3 linked regions of the Martelella mediterranea DSM 17316 genome follow. The protein of the gene in region 1 interacts with the protein of each later gene in a pairwise test. Links are inferred from orthologs where the notes say so. Each region holds a gene or a part of one and is shown in the gene's direction. Other genes may lie near its edges.

Evidence for each region.
Region 2: the proteins of lpdA (region 1) and odhB interact in binary tests that used the Escherichia coli proteins (3 or more experiments, as listed by UniProt). The link is inferred for Martelella mediterranea DSM 17316 from one-to-one orthologs.
Region 3: the proteins of lpdA (region 1) and Mame_RS20150 interact in binary tests that used the Escherichia coli proteins (3 or more experiments, as listed by UniProt). The link is inferred for Martelella mediterranea DSM 17316 from one-to-one orthologs.

What each region holds. Positions count from the first base shown.
Region 1 is NZ_CP020331.1:329,837-335,155, forward strand. Bases 1-2,851 are described here. They hold lpdA (dihydrolipoyl dehydrogenase), read left to right. Parts: upstream 1-477; coding sequence 478-2,226; downstream 2,227-2,851. Other genes in these bases: Mame_RS23295 (dihydrolipoyllysine-residue acetyltransferase), read left to right, coding at 1-466; Mame_RS23305 (VOC family protein), read left to right, coding at 2,457-2,851. In the rest of the region: more of Mame_RS23305, read left to right, coding at 2,852-3,437; Mame_RS23310 (fumarylacetoacetate hydrolase family protein), read left to right, coding at 3,479-4,321; Mame_RS23315 (FAD-dependent monooxygenase), read left to right, coding at 4,353-5,319. UniProt on the Escherichia coli protein: Lipoamide dehydrogenase is a component of the glycine cleavage system as well as of the alpha-ketoacid dehydrogenase complexes.
Region 2 is NZ_CP020330.1:2,252,319-2,257,735, forward strand. The notes cover bases 1,210-4,158. They hold odhB (2-oxoglutarate dehydrogenase complex dihydrolipoyllysine-residue succinyltransferase), read left to right. Parts: upstream 1,210-2,043; coding sequence 2,044-3,273; downstream 3,274-4,158. Other genes in these bases: Mame_RS10535 (2-oxoglutarate dehydrogenase E1 component), read left to right, coding at 1,210-1,947; Mame_RS10545 (LysE family translocator), read left to right, coding at 3,298-3,912; Mame_RS10550 (DUF4241 domain-containing protein), read left to right, coding at 4,022-4,158. In the rest of the region: more of Mame_RS10535, read left to right, coding at 1-1,209; more of Mame_RS10550, read left to right, coding at 4,159-5,074; lpdA (dihydrolipoyl dehydrogenase), read left to right, coding at 5,105-5,417. UniProt on the Escherichia coli protein: E2 component of the 2-oxoglutarate dehydrogenase (OGDH) complex which catalyzes the second step in the conversion of 2-oxoglutarate to succinyl-CoA and CO(2).
Region 3 is NZ_CP020330.1:4,304,187-4,309,730, forward strand. What follows is about bases 1,727-4,802. They hold Mame_RS20150 (ATP-dependent helicase), read left to right. Parts: upstream 1,727-2,084; coding sequence 2,085-4,520; downstream 4,521-4,802. Other genes in these bases: Mame_RS20145 (efflux RND transporter periplasmic adaptor subunit), read right to left, coding at 1,727-1,865. Also shown: Mame_RS20140 (efflux RND transporter permease subunit), read right to left, coding at 1-756; more of Mame_RS20145, read right to left, coding at 753-1,726; Mame_RS20155 (tRNA-binding protein), read right to left, coding at 4,854-5,195; proC (pyrroline-5-carboxylate reductase), read right to left, coding at 5,211-5,544. UniProt on the Escherichia coli protein: A helicase with DNA-dependent ATPase activity. Unwinds DNA duplexes with 3'-5' polarity. Translocates on single-stranded DNA with 3'-5' polarity. Initiates unwinding more efficiently from a nicked substrate than double-stranded DNA.

The sequences.
Region 1 (5,319 bases):
CCCCAAGTTCAATTCTTCGCTCGATGGCGATGCACTCGTCCTGAAGAAATATTTCAATATCGGGGTGGCCACGGATACGCCGGAGGGGCTGGTCGTGCCTGTGGTCAAGGCCGCGGACCAGAAGGGGATCATCGAGATCGCCGCGGAAATGGTCGAGCTCGCCGCTCAGGCGAGAGCCGGCAAGCTCAAGCCTCAGGACATGCAGGGCGCAACCTTCACGATATCGTCTTTGGGCGGCATCGGCGGTACGAATTTCACGCCGATCATCAATGCGCCCGAGGTCGCCATTCTGGGTATGACGCGGGCCAGGATGCAGCCGGTGTGGAACGGAGAGGACTTCGAGCCGCGCCTGATACAGCCGCTTTCCATGAGCTGGGATCACCGTGCCGTCGACGGCGTGGCCGCCGCGCGCTTCCTGGTGACGCTGAAAGACATGCTGTCGGATTTCCGGCGTATTACCCTTTAGGAGATCTGTTGATGAAAACGAACATCAAGGTCCCCGCTATAGGGGACTTCGCCAATGTGCCGGTCGTCGAGGTGAGCGTCGCAGTGGGTGACATCATCGGGGTCGACGACACGGTCGTGATGCTGGAAAGCGACAAGGCGACGCTCGATATTCCCTCGCCCGTCGCGGGCAGGGTCACGGCCATACACATCGCTGTCGGCGATCGCGTCAGTGAGGGCAGCGTCATCCTGGAGGTCGAAGCCGGAACCGGTTCTACGGCCGGGAGAAGCGAGGCTGCAAGGGAGTCGGGCGCGCAGCCGGCCGTCGCGCAATCGTCGCGCGCGCCGCTGACAACGCCTTCGGTCCACGCCGCGCCAGGTTTGCCGGATGCGGACGCTGAGGCCGACCTTGTCGTTATCGGGGCGGGGCCGGGCGGCTATACGGCCGCCTTCCGCGCGGCTGACCTCGGCCTGAATGTGACCCTTGTCGAACGCGACCCCAATCTGGGGGGCGTCTGCCTGAATGTCGGTTGCATACCGTCCAAGGCGCTGTTGCATGCGGCCAAGGTGATTGACGAGGCGGCGGCGATGTCGGGCCACGGCATTGCCTTCCCGAAACCCGAAATCGATATCGATCGATTGCGCGCATGGAAGAGTGATGTGGTCGGAAAGCTGACGGGCGGACTGACCGGGCTTGCCAAGAGACGCAAGGTCAAGATCGTGCGCGGGTCTGCCGCGTTCGAAGGCGGCAATCTCGTGCGCGTGTCGCATGCGGGCGACGAGAAAACCATCGCCTTCAAGCAGGCGATCATCGCCTGCGGCTCCGAGCCGGTGCGGCTCCCTTTCCTGCCGGACGATGACAGGATCATCGACAGCACGGGCGCACTCGAACTTGCCGATATCCCCAAGCGCATGCTGGTGCTGGGCGGCGGCATTATCGGCCTTGAAATGGCGCAGGTCTATCACGCGCTCGGTGCGGGCATCACCATTGTCGAGCTTATGGACCAGATCATCCCGGGGGCTGACAGGGATATCGTCGCCCCTTTGATGAAACGTATCGAGCAGCGCTACGAGAACGTGCTCCTGAAGACCAAGGTGACAAAGGTGCAATCCGAGAAGGCGGGAATGAGGGTCACGTTTGAAGGGTCGGAGGGAACCGGCGAGGAACTGTTCGACAAGATCCTCTCGGCGGTGGGCCGCAGGCCGAATGGCCGGCTGATCGGCGCCGAAAAAGCGGGGATCAGTGTCGATGAGGGCGGTTTCATCAGGGTCGACCGGCAGATGCGGACCAGCCGGGAGAACATATTCGCCATTGGCGATGTCGTCGGGCAGCCAATGCTGGCGCACAAGGCCGCGCATGAAGGCAAGGTCGCCGCGGAAGTCGCTGCCGGCCAGAAATCCGCCTTTGATGCACGGGCCATTCCCTCCGTCGCCTATACCGAGCCGGAGGTCGGCTGGGTGGGCCTGACGGAAAACGAGGCCAGGTCAAAAGGCATCGCCTATAGAAAGGCGTCCTTTCCCTGGGCGGCTTCCGGGCGGGCGCTTGCCATGGCCGGTTCGGACGGCGTTTCCAAGCTGCTGTTCGATCCCGATAGCGGACGCGTTCTCGGCGCCGGCATTTGCGGTCCGAACGCGGGCGAACTGCTTGCCGAAGTGGCGCTCGCCATCGAGATGGGCGCCGATGCCGAGGACCTGTCGCTCACCATTCATCCCCATCCGACCTTGTCCGAGACCATCGGGCTTGCCGCTGAAATCTTCGAAGGAACGATCACCGACCTTTGAAGATGAGGCTGCTGTTCGAGCATGTCTCGCATCGGCGCATTCCTTTTGAATCCGGCCCGGCCGGCAGCGTTGTCCACTAGCTGGACAAATTCGAATTCCGGCTGGATTTCAATCGGATGGCGTCCTTATGGTGGTGAAAGCGACACGGAAACAGGTTCCGGCTCTTGCTGAAAAACGTAGCCCGAGGGTGTGCGTTATCACAGTGAAAGCCGAACGGGAGGAGTGGATAGATGTCGATTATTTCCCTTGGATATATGGGTATCAATTCCAAGAGGCTGGGTGATTGGGAAGGCTTCGCCACGGATCTGCTTGGCATGCAGAAAGTGGATCAGGGCGGTCCCATGCGCATGTTCCGGATGGATGACCGCAAGCAGCGCCTGATCGTGACCGGCGAAGGCGAGGAGGATCTTGCCTTCATGGGCTGGGAGGTCGGCTCGCCCGAAGATCTGGAAGCTCTGGCGGCCAGGCTCGAGAATGCGGGCTTCCCCGTCACCTTGCACGGCGCGTCCCTATCCGATCAACGCCACGTTGCCCGTCTGATTTCCTTCCATGATCCCGACGGCAACCGGTTGGAAGCCTTTTACGGGCCCGAGATCGCAAGCGATCCCTTCCTGTCCGGGCGACCGATCAGCGGCTTCAAGACCGGGTCTCTCGGCATGGGGCATGCCGTCCTGCATGTCGCCAACGTTGAGGGAATCCTGCATTTCTACAGGGACATACTGGGTTTCAACGTGACCGATTACGGCCTGAAGCCCTATCCGCTCTACTTCTTCCACGTCAATGGACGCCATCACAGTTTCGCGATGGTCGGCTCCGGCCGCAAGGGCATTCACCACTTCATGGTCGAACTGCTCTCGCTCGATGATGTGGGCCAGGGCTATGACATAGCCCAGCAGCGCGACGAGGGCATTGCCTATACGCTCGGTCGGCACTCCAATGACCATATGATGAGTTTCTACACCAACACGCCGTCCAAGTTCTTCGTGGAATACGGCTGGGGCGCGCAGGTGGTTGATCCCGAGACCTGGAAGCCGTTCGAGACGCATGAAGGTCCGTCGACCTGGGGGCATGAGCGCGTCTATCTGCCCGAAGACGATGAAGTCAGAATTCGGATGCGCGAGATGCGGCACAAGAATGCCCGCGACGGGTTCCGCGCGCCCGATCCGAAGCCGAACTGCGCCTGGCTCGATAGCGTCGTGCACGCAGAATAAAACAGTAACTTGAACAGATAAAAACCGGAGAGGAGACGACGTTGCGAGTAGCATCATTCATTTTGCCCGAGGGCACCGCATCTTACGGAGTGGTTGAAGGGGATACGATCAGGGATGCCGGCGCCGGCCTGCGCGCCAAATACCCCCACCTCAAGGCGGTGATTGCGGCAGATGCGATTGGAGAATTGCGGTCTGCCGATGGCGAAACTCTCACGGCAGACAGCGTCAGCTTCATCCCGACGATCCAGAATCCGGACAAGATCATCTGCATCGGGCTCAACTATCTGGGCCATATCAAGGAGACTGGCCGGGACCGGCCGGAATATCCCTCGATCTTCACCCGATACCCGTCGACGGTCGTTGGTCACGACCAGCCCATGATCCGGCCGAAGGCGTCGGACAAGTTCGACTACGAGGGCGAGTTCGCGGTGGTCATCGGCAAGCGCGGGCGCGCCATCGCAAAGGACAAGGCCTTCGATCACGTGGCCGGATATACCGGCTTCAATGATGGTTCGATCCGCGACTATCAACGGCATACGACCCAGTTCTGGGGCGGCAAGAATTTCGACCGGTCGGGCTCCATGGGACCGTGGATCGTCACGCCTGACGAATTGGGCGACGTTGACAGCCAGACCCTTGTCACGCGGCTGAATGGCGAGGTGATGCAGGAAACGTCCATTGGCGATCTGGCGTTCAAGGTGCCGGATCTGATCGCCTATGTCTCCACGATCACGGAACTCCTGCCGGGCGACATCATCGCGACAGGCACGCCGAGCGGCGTCGGTTTCTTCCGGGATCCGAAGGTGTTCATGAAAGCCGGCGACCGGATCGAAGTCGAGATTTCGGGCATTGGAACGCTGCGAAACACCATTGCCGACGAATAAGAAAACAAGACAAGAAGGCTGGAGGACAAAGATGATACCGACGCACGCGGATGTTGCCGTCATTGGCGGCGGCCCCGTCGGGCTGACCGCAGCAAGCCTGCTGGGCAGACTCGGCATCAATTGTGTTCTGTTCGAGCGGAACCAGACGACTGCCTTTCATCCGAAGGGTCACGTGGTGAATACCCGGACCATGGAGATTTTCCGGATGATGGGCATAGCCGAGGGCGTGGACGCGGAGGCGCTTCCCCTTGAACGGCACGCCGGCATCGGGTTTGTCACCAGCCTTCTCGGCGATGAGATCGGCGCGATCAAGACGCGCAGCGATCCCGAATGGGCGCGCATCGAGCGCACTCAAAGCCCTGTGCTGAAGCGGTCATGCCCGCAGGACAGGCTGGAGCCGGTGATCCGCAACCATGCGGAAGGCTTTGAAAGCGTGTCGCTGAATTTCGGCTGCAATATCACCGGCATCGAACAGCATGATGATGGCGTCACGCTCAGCTGGGAGAACTCCGACGGCGCCTCCGGCACCACGCAGGCTAAATACGTGATTGCCGCGGACGGCACGCGCAGCGAAGCGCGCGATGCGGTCGGCCTCGGTATCAGCGGCGAGTCGATGGGGCAGCAGATCGGCATCTATTTCCATGCCGATCTTTGGGAATATGTGAAGGACCGGCCTTATCTGCTCATGTGGATCTATAACGCCAGGACGTCGGGCGTGCTGATATCGCTGGATGGGCGCAATCGCTGGACCTACAATTTCGGCTATGCGGAAACCGAGACGCGGCACGATTTCACCGAGGAGCGCTGTCTGGAGATACTGCATGCGGTGATCGGGACGGATGATATCGACATCGAAATCAAGAACATCATGCCATGGCGCATGCAGGCGCGCATTGTCGATTCCATGTCGAAGGGGCGTGTCTTCTTTGCCGGCGATGCCGCGCATCCGTTGCCGCCCACGGGCGGGCAGGGAGTAAACACCGGTGTTGCCGATGTGC
Region 2 (5,417 bases), on another replicon or contig:
AACAATGTCCACCTGTCGCTGACGGCGAACCCCTCGCATCTGGAAATCGTCGATCCGGTGGTGATGGGCAAGGCCCGCGCCAAGCAGGATATCCTCGCCACCCAGCGCGAGGGCGAGATCGTTCCGCTTTCCGAGCGCGCCAAGGTCATGCCGCTCTTGCTGCACGGCGATGCCGCCTTTGCCGGCCAGGGCGTGGTGGCCGAGGTTCTGGGGCTTTCGGGCCTGCGCGGCCATCGCGTGGCCGGCACGGTGCATTTCATCGTCAACAACCAGATCGGCTTCACCACCAACCCGGCCTTCTCGCGCTCCTCGCCCTATCCGTCGGATGTGGCGAAGATGATCGAGGCGCCGATCTTCCACGTCAATGGCGACGATCCGGAAGCCGTGGTCTATGCCGCCAAGATCGCGACCGAGTTCCGGATGAAGTTCCACAAGCCGGTCGTCATCGACATGTTCTGCTATCGCCGCTTCGGCCATAACGAGGGCGACGAGCCGTCCTTCACCCAGCCGAAGATGTACAAGGCGATCCGTGGTCACCAGACCGTGACCCAGCTCTATGCCGAGCGGCTGATCAAGGAAGGCCTGATCACCAAGGACGAGTTCGAGCAGATGCTTTCCGACTGGAAGGATTTCCTCGAACAGGAATTCGAGGCCGGCTCCTCCTACAAGCCGAACAAGGCCGACTGGCTGGACGGCGAGTGGTCGGGCCTGCGCGCCGCCGACAATGCCGATGAGCTGCGCCGCGGCAAGACCTCGGTTCCGATGAAGACGCTGAAGGAAATCGGCAAGAAGCTGACCGAGGTTCCGGAAGGCTTCAACGTGCACCGCACCGTGCAGCGCTTCCTCGACAACCGCGCCAAGATGATCGAGACCGGCGAGGGGATCGACTGGGCCATGGGTGAGGCGCTGGCCTTCGGCGCGCTCTGCCATGAGGGCTTCAAGGTCCGTCTGTCGGGTCAGGATGTCGAGCGCGGCACCTTCTCGCAGCGCCATTCGGTGCTCTACGATCAGGAAACCGAGGAGCGCTATATCCCGCTCCAGCATATTCACCAGGCGCAGGGCCGCTACGAAGTCGTGAACTCGATGCTTTCGGAGGAAGCCGTGCTCGGCTTCGAATACGGCTATTCGCTGGCCCGCCCGAACGCGCTGACGCTGTGGGAAGCCCAGTTCGGCGATTTCGCCAATGGCGCGCAGGTGATCTTCGACCAGTTCATCTCGTCGGGCGAGCGTAAATGGCTGCGCATGTCCGGTCTCGTCTGCCTTCTGCCGCACGGCTATGAGGGGCAGGGGCCGGAGCACTCGTCCGCCCGCCTGGAGCGCTGGCTGCAGATGTGCGCCGAGGACAACATGCAGGTTGCCAACTGCACCACGCCAGCGAACTATTTCCACATTCTGCGCCGCCAGCTGAAGCGCGACTTCCGCAAGCCGCTGATTCTGATGACGCCGAAGTCGCTGCTGCGCCACAAGCGCGCAACCTCGACGCTGTCGGAAATGGCGGGCGAGACCGCGTTCCACCGCCTGTTGTGGGATGACGCGGTCGAGCACGACACGCCGATCAAGCTGGTCAAGGATGCCAAGATCCGGCGCGTGGTTCTGTGCTCGGGCAAGGTCTATTACGACCTGTTCGAGGAACGCGAGAAGCGCGGCATCGACGACATCTACCTTCTGCGCGTCGAGCAGCTCTATCCCTTCCCCGCCAAGGCGCTGATCAACATGCTGTCGCGCTTCAAGAACGCGGAGATGGTATGGTGCCAGGAAGAGCCGAAGAATATGGGCGCATGGTCGTTCATCGAGCCTTATCTGGAATGGGTGCTGACCCATATCGACGCCAAGCACACCAGGGTGCGCTATGCCGGTCGTCCGGCGGCTGCTTCCACGGCCACAGGCCTGATGTCGCGCCATCTGGCGCAACTCGAGGCCTTCCTGGAAGACGCGCTCGGCGAGTGATTTGAACTTTCCCAGCATGCCGGTCGAGGAGCCCGGCATGCGCAAACCGCCTCAAGGCGTTTTGAAACAGACATTATCAAGATCGGGACTTTTGAAATGGCCACTGAAATCCGCGTTCCCACTCTGGGCGAATCCGTTACCGAGGCGACGGTCGGCACCTGGTACAAGAAGGTCGGCGACGCGATTGCCGCCGACGAGCCGATTGTCGAGCTTGAAACCGACAAGGTGACCATCGAGGTTCCCGCACCCGCCGCCGGCGTGCTGTCGGAAATCGTCGCCGCCGAAGGCGAGACGGTTGAGCTGAATGCCCTGCTCGGCCAGATCGGCGAGGGCGACGCCGCCGCCGCCAGCGAGAAGAAGGAAGAAAAGCCCAAGGAAGAGGCGCCGAAGGAAGAGGCCAAGGCTGAAGAAAAGGCCGATGGCAAATCCGGTGATATGCCGGCCGCTCCCGCCGCCGCCAAGATGATGGCCGAGAAGAACATCTCGGAAGATCAGGTCGAAGGCACCGGCAAGCGCGGCCAGATCCTGAAGGGCGACGTGATTGCCGCAGCCGCCAAGGGCACGTCCTCGCCCGCTCCGTCGGACACGAAGGCGCCGGCGCGCGGCCCCTCAAAGGTCGAGGATGCCGACCGCGAAGAGCGCGTCAAGATGACCCGCCTGCGCCAGACCATCGCCAAGCGTCTCAAGGACGCCCAGAACACGGCCGCGATGCTGACCACCTTCAACGAGGTGGACATGACGGCGGTGATGGAGATGCGCAACAAGTACAAGGACCTGTTCCTGAAGAAGCACGACGTCAAGCTCGGCTTCATGGGCTTCTTCACCAAGGCCGTCTGCCACGCGCTGAAGGAAATCCCGGCGGTGAACGCCGAGATCGATGGCACGGACATCATCTACAAGAACTTCTGCCACATCGGCATGGCCGTCGGCACCGACAAGGGCCTCGTGGTCCCGGTCGTGCGCGATGCCGACCAGATGTCGATTGCCGAGATCGAGGCCGAGATCGCGCGTCTCGCCAAGGCGGCCCGTAGCGGCCAGCTTTCCATGGCTGACATGCAGGGCGGCACCTTCACGATCACCAATGGCGGCGTCTACGGCTCGCTGATGTCCTCGCCGATCCTGAACGCGCCGCAGTCCGGCATTCTCGGCATGCACAAGATCCAGGAGCGGCCGATGGCGATTGGCGGCCAGGTCGTCATCCGCCCGATGATGTATCTGGCGCTGTCCTACGACCACCGCATGGTCGATGGTCAGGAAGCGGTGACCTTCCTGGTGCGCGTCAAGGAAACGCTGGAAGATCCCGAACGCCTCGTTCTCGATCTCTGATCAACAAAACCTGGGGGCCGGGACATGAGCATCGAATTCCTGATTACGGCGCTGATTGTTGTTCTGGCTCCCGGCACGGGCGTGGTCTACACGCTCGCGACAGGGCTGGCGCAGGGCAGGATGGCAAGCGTGGCGGCCGCCTTGGGCTGCACGCTCGGCATCATTCCGGCAATCCTGGCCTCCGTCTTCGGCCTCGCCGCGCTGTTTCATACCAGCGCGCTGCTTTTCCAGACGGTCAAGTTCGCCGGTGTTGCCTATCTGCTCTATCTGGCCTGGCAGACGCTGAAGGATCGCGGCGCAATGCGTGTCAGCGGCGAGGGCGTCGAGCGGCGCAACCTTTTCCAGATCGCCCGCAACGGCTTTCTCATCAATATCCTGAACCCGAAGCTCTCGATCTTCTTCCTCGCCTTCCTGCCGCAATTCGTTTCGCCGGCTGCCGCTTCGCCGGTCCTTGAGATGCTGGCGATGTCGGCCGTGTTCATGGCGATGACCTTTGCGGTCTTTGTCGTCTACGGTCAGTTTTCCGGTCTGATGCGTGACCGGGTGCTTTCGAGCGAGCGGGCAATGGCATGGATGCGGCGGAGCGTGGCGCTGGCCTTTGCCGGTTTCGGACTGAAGCTGGCGCTCTCCAGCCGCTGACAACATGCCAAGGAGTTTTCCGTCAGTCATGTCTTCGTCCGCTTCGATTGTCTCTGCACTGGCTGTCGCGTTGACGATTGCTGGCTGTCAGAAAAAGGAGCCCTTCGATATGGCTGCCGTCTCCAGCAATCTCGAAGTCTTCTCCATGGACAGCGCGGCCATGAAGGCGAACTATCTGGTAGAAGTCCCGATCGGCGAGCTTGAACTACCGGATGGCCGGCTCGTCGCGATGGACCCGCTGGTGATGCCGGAAATGGAATCATTCGAACGGAAGGTTCCCGAAGGCGTCTACCCGGTGACGTTCATCCGGGGCGACGAAGAATATGCCCGACCCGCGCTTCTGGTGATCCGTTTCTCGGATGAGCCGGTCGAGCGCTTCGAACTGGCAACGCGACCGGGACAAAACGTGGAAGACCTCGAAGAGGGCTATTTCTATGGCATTCCGGTCGACACCGGACTTGCCGCATTTGCCAATAGCGGCTTTGCCGCCGCCGAGAAGAAGCGCGACGCCGAGGAACGCGAAAGGCACGGTGACGACTATATCTCCTATTACGACGATGTGCTCGCCGAGGCGCTGCCGGGCGACAGCAATGATGAGCATGTGCTCCACCATCCCATAGAGGGCGATTTCGGTGCGGCGGCGATCAGCCAGTCAGGCTGGGGCGACGGGTTTTACCCGGTGATATGGGGGCTTGCCGCAGACGACAGCCCGGTGCTTGCCTTTATCGATTTCTATGTGATCGAGAACGGCGAGGGGCTGGAGCCCGGCGAACTTGCCAGCCGCAGGGCGCTGGATGCGATGACCGAGCAGCAAAAAGCGGATAATGTCGCCGCATATGACGCCATGAAGATGGGCGATATGAATGGCTTTGCCGCCTATGTCGACGACAAACGGATCAAACCCGAGGATCCGGTCATCCTTACGGGTGGGTCATTCATGGCGGAGGCGATCAGGCTGAACAACGCAGAGGCGCTGAAGATCATGATGGACGCTGGCGCGCGCGCCAAGCCCGGTGCGGTCGATTCGGAGTGGATCGAAAGTTATTACGGTTATGCGGAAGACCTGAACGAAGGCGCCCGCAAAACCGGAACGATACCGCCACGCTCCGAGGAGTTGATGGCGCTGTTGAGACAACTCGAAAGCGGGAACGCCGGACAATAGGCGGTTTCTGCCCAAGCAGAGGATAGAAGAATGGCATATGATCTCATCGTAATCGGTTCCGGTCCCGGCGGCTATGTCTGCGCGGTCAAGGCATCGCAGCTCGGCATGAAGGTCGCCGTCGTCGAGAAGCGCGCCACCTATGGCGGCACCTGCCTGAACATCGGCTGCATCCCCTCCAAGGCGTTGCTGCATGCCTCGGAATATTACGCACACGCCGCCCATGGCATGGAAAGCCTCGGTATCAAGCTTTCCGGCGTCGAACTCGACCACGACAAGCTGATGGGCCACAAGGACGCGGTGGTGAAGTCGAATGTCGAAGGCGTCGCCTTCCTGTTCAAGAAGA
Region 3 (5,544 bases), on another replicon or contig:
CACGCCGAGCGCCTGGGTGGTGCTGGTGAGCGACCCCGCCGGCACGTCCCACGACATGTCGGAAAGCGCATTGGCGAGATCGGCGACCGTCAGGCCGCGGCTGGCAAGCGCCGCCTGATTGATATCGATGCGGAAGATCTTGTCCCGGTCGCCATAGACCGCGACATCGGCGACGCCGGAAACGGCGGCAAGCCTGTCCTCGATATTGTCCGATACATATTTGGTCAGGTCGTCGATATCGAGCGTGGAGGAGGTGACCGCCAGCCGCAGGATCGGCTGCGCATCGGAATCCGCCTTGACGATGCGCGGCTCGTCGGCGTCGTCCGGCAGTTGCCCCTCGACCCGGCCGACGGCGTCGCGGACGTCCATCGAGGCGACATTGATATCGGTATCCTTGCTGAACTCCAGCGTCACCCGGCTGGAGCCGGTCTGCGATTGCGACGACATCGACTGCAGGCCGGAGACGCGCGCCACCGCGCCTTCGATGACATCGGTGACCTCGCGGTCGACGGTTTCGGGCGAAGCGCCGGAAAAGGTGGTGCGCACGGTGATCACCGGCTGGTCGACATCCGGCAGTTCGCGCACCTCGACGCCGAAATAGGCGGCAAGGCCGGCGACCACGATCAGCGCGTTGAACACCAGCGCCATGATCGGCCGGCGCACGAAGAGCGCGGTGAAGCCATGCTCGGTTGCGTGATCGACAGCGATTTCCTCGATCTCGTCGCGCTTGTCGCCGGTCGGGGTATCCTCGCTCATGACGAAGCCCCCGCATTCGCCTGACGCACCGCGCCGCCCTCGCGCAGGCGCTGGATGCCCTCGATGATCACGGGGTCGCCCGCCTCCAGCGCGGCATCGACCAGCACCACATCCGGGTCGCGCTGGATCACGCGGACCCGGACCTTCTCGGACGCGCCGTCGGCCATACGCCACACGAAGGCGCCTTCCGAATCCCACTGGATCGCCAGCGGATCGACGCCCGGATATTCATCGCCGGGAAACCGCATGGTCACGTCGAAGGACATGCCAGCTCTCAGCGCGTCGCTTTCGTTGTCGATACGCGCGCGCACGGTGAACGTGCGGCTTGCCGGGTCAATCCGGTTGTCGACCGCCTCGACCACGCCGTCAAAGCGCTTCTGGGGCGCTGCGACCAGGCTTGCCTCCACCGGCGTTCCCGGGGTGACGGCGGTTGCGAAGCGCTCCGGAACGTCGAAATCGACGAGGATCGCAGAGCGATCATCGATTGTGACGATCTCCGACGAGGTGGTGACATAGTCGCCGACATTGACGCCGACGATCCCGGCGACGCCCGAAATCGGCGCGACGATCTGCCGGCGGGCGAGATTGAGTTCCGCCGTCTCGAGATCGAGTTGAGCGGATTTCTCGGCGATCTCGGCGTTGTAGACTTCGAGATTGGAAATCGAGGAACTGATCTTGCGATTGATCTCCGCCTGCCGGGCGGCGCTTTCAAGCGCGACCTCCGCCAGGTTGCGCGCCAGAACCTGCTCGCGGTCGTCGAGCCGGACGATGACGTCGCCCTTCTCCACCTTGTCGCCGGAGGATATGCTGATCTCCGTGATCGTGCCGGCCTGCTCGGGCAGCAGCGTCACCGACTGGATCGCAGCCCCGCTGCCGATCGCCGTCAACTGGTCGTTGACCGTGCCGATCGCGACCGGCGCGGTGACGACCTGAACCGCGCCGCCGAAACCGCCGCCGCGGCCGCCTGCCGGGGGCCTGGCCGTGTCGTTATTACCGGCAATGCCCATCGAGGCCATGAGCTCGCGGCCATCGGGAGCAAACCAGAGCCAGGCCGCGGCCCCGACTGCCAGAACGCCGAGACTGACGGCAAGCTGTTGATAAAGACGCATTCATGACCTCGGACTGGCAACTGGGGCGGGATTCCTGTCACCGAAGTATCGTTATCGTTCCCGCCTCCGCAAGTCGCCAGATCAAACCTCACCAAATTGTAATGTTACCTCCGCCTGGCGGTACATAAACGGTGGCCGGCATTGGCTGGGATGTGCTTTTTTTGTTCTCATTTCCCGCGCCGCCTTCACCTTTGGCATGCAAGCCATTAGATTGGCCTCATGAATCAAGGTGACGACAATATTCCGTTTTTCGACGAAGACGATGCGCCGCAGCCCGCAGCGCCCGCCCGCTCCGGCCTTGCCGCACGAGCGATGGCCGCGCGCCGCGCGCCGGATGCGCCCGATTATCTCTCCGGCCTCAACCCCGAGCAGCGCGACGCCGTGGAAACCACCGAGGGGCCGCTTCTGGTGCTTGCGGGTGCGGGCACCGGCAAGACCCGGGTTCTGACCACCCGCATCGCCCATATTCTTGCTTCCGGAAGGGCCTATCCCAGCCAGATTCTTGCCGTGACTTTCACCAACAAGGCCGCGCGCGAGATGAAGGAACGGATCGGCGCGCTGGTGGGCGGCGCGGTCGAGGGCATGCCCTGGCTCGGCACGTTTCACTCGATCGGCGTCAAGCTTCTGCGCCGCCATGCCGAGCTTGCCGGTCTGCGCTCCGACTTCACCATTCTCGATACCGACGACGTGCTCAGGCTGCTCAAGCAGTTGATCCAGGCCGAGGGTCTCGACGACAAGCGCTGGCCGGCGCGGCAGTTCGCCGGCATGATCGACAACTGGAAGAACAAGGGCCTGACGCCGAAGACGATTGCCGAGGGCGACGCCCGTGCCTTTGCCAATGGCCGCGGCCGCGAACTCTATCAGGCCTATCAGGACCGGCTGAAGACGCTCAACGCCTGCGATTTCGGCGATCTTCTGCTGCACCCGATCGAACTGTTCCGTCAGCATCCGGATATCCTGAAGGAATACCACAAGCGCTTCCGCTACATTCTGGTGGACGAGTATCAGGACACCAACACCGCGCAATATATGTGGCTGCGGCTCCTGGCCCAGCGGCCCGCCGGCGACGAAGGTCCGATCAACATCTGCTGCGTGGGCGATGACGACCAGTCGATCTATGGCTGGCGCGGCGCGGAGGTCGACAATATTCTCCGCTTCGAGAAGGATTTCCGGGGCGCCAAGGTGATCCGGCTGGAGCGCAATTACCGCTCGACCGCGCATATTCTGGGGGCCGCCGGCAATCTGATCGCCCATAATGAGGGCCGTCTCGGCAAAACGCTGTTCACCGAACGCACCGATCCCGACGACAGCAAGGTGCAGGTTCACGCCGCCTGGGATTCCGAGGAGGAAGCCCGCGCGATCGGCGAGGAGATCGAGCAGTACCAGAAGCAGGGCGAGGCGCTGAACGACATGGCGATCCTGGTGCGCGCCTCGTTCCAGATGCGCGAATTCGAGGATCGCTTCGTCACGCTCGGGCTCAACTACCGCGTCATCGGCGGCCCGCGCTTTTACGAGCGCCTCGAAATTCGCGACGCCATGGCGTTTTTCCGCCTCACCTGCCAGCCGGCCGACGATCTGGCGCTGGAGCGGATCATCAACACGCCGAAGCGCGGCCTTGGCGATGCCAGCGTGCGCAAGGTCCACGACTATGCCCGCGAGCGCAACATTCCGATGCTGGCGGCCGCCCGCGAGCTGATCGACACTGATGAGCTGAAGCCGAAGCCACGCAAGGCGCTGTTCGACGTCGTCACCCAGTTCGACCGCTGGCAGGACCTGTTGGAAACCACGCCGCATACCGAGCTTGCCGAGCAGATCCTCGACGAGAGCGGCTATACCGAGATGTGGCAGAACGACCGGTCGGCGGAAGCGCCGGGCCGGCTCGAAAACCTGAAGGAGTTGATCCGCTCCATGGAAGGTTTCGAGAGCATGCGCGGCTTTCTCGAACATGTCTCGCTGGTGATGGACACCGAAAACAACGAAGACCTCGATGCCGTCTCGATCATGACACTGCATTCGGCCAAGGGGCTGGAGTTCAAGACCGTGTTCCTGCCCGGTTGGGAGGAAGGCCTGTTTCCGCACCAGCGCGCGCTCGACGAGAGCGGCCGCGCGGGGCTGGAGGAAGAGCGCCGGCTTGCCTATGTCGGCATCACCCGCGCCAAGCGCCACTGCCATATCTGGTTCGTCTCCAACCGCCGAATCCACGGGCTCTGGCAATCGACCATGCCGTCGCGCTTTCTTGATGAACTGCCGGAAGACCATGTCGAGGTCGGCGAGACCGAGGTGTCCTATGGCGGCTACGGCCAGTCGCGCTTCGACCGGGCCGAGCCGTTTTCCAACACCTATGCCACGCCGGGCTGGAAGCGTGCGCAGGGCAACCGCTCCGACGCCACCCGCGACAATTGGGGCACGCGCTCCGGCCACGCGGTGGAGCGGATCGGCTACGGCGAAAGCGGCCCGCGCGGACGCACCATCGAGGGCGAACTGGTGGCGCGCTCCACCGGCGAGGAGGCTTCCGCCTACGCCATCGGCGACCGCGTCTTCCACATGAAGTTCGGCAATGGCAACATCACCTCGATCGAAGGCAACAAGCTGACCATCGATTTCGACAAGGCGGGCCGCAAGCGCGTGCTTGATGGCTTTGTGAAGCCGGTCTGAACGCCGGAAGACGGTAATCGGACTGCCGAAGGGTCCTCCGTCATGCTGCTCTCCGGCTTAACCACTGGCATCCACGTTTCCTTGGGATTTTGGTTCCTTGATGGTCGCTCAGCCACCCACCTGCGTCATCCTCGGGCTTGACCCGAGGATCTAATCACATCAGACGCGAGAAGCGTTGGCGGATTTTTGATGTTATATTTCAATGACTTCATGACGCCGCAGACGCCTGTCGCAGGGTGAGGTGCTTGGATCCTCGGGTCAAGCCTAAAGATGACGCCCGTAAAACAGAGAGACTTGTCAACAAATAGTGCTGTTATCTTCTCCGGCGTACGCTCAGTGCAGCCGGGAACCGTTCGCGACGGGTTTGTCGACACCTGCAAGCACAACCGCGCCGGCGTCATCGGCAAAGCCTAAAGTCAGCACTTCAGAGCGCACCGGGCCGATCTGGCGCGGCGGGAAATTGACGACGGCCATGATCTGGCGGCCCACCAGCGTTTCCGGCGTATAATGCACTGTGATCTGGGCGGAGGATTTCTTGACGCCAATCTCCGGGCCGAAATCGATCTTGAGCCTGTAGGCGGGCTTGCGCGCCTCGGGAAAGTCTTCGGCCTCGACAATGGTGCCGACGCGGATGTCGACCTTCAGGAAATCATCAAAACTAATCTCGTCGCTCAATTCTCCGCCCTCCGATCAGCCGGCAAGCTCCTGCGAACGCTCGCGGGCGGCTTCCAGCGCGCGGTCGAAAACCGGCTGCAGCCCATCCTCGGCCATGAGCTGCTCCAGCGCGGCCGCCGTGGTGCCGCCGGGCGAGGTGACATTCTTGCGCAGAGTGCCCGCATCGTCGTCGGACGCATCAAGCAGCGCGCCCGCGCCGGTCACCGTGCCGCGGGCAAGCCGCATGGCAAGATCGGGATCGAGGCCAAGCTTGCGCCCGGCTTCGGCCATGCATTCGACCAGATAGAAGGCATAGGCCGGACCACTACCGGACACCGCGGTGACGGCATCGATATCGGCTTCCTTCTCC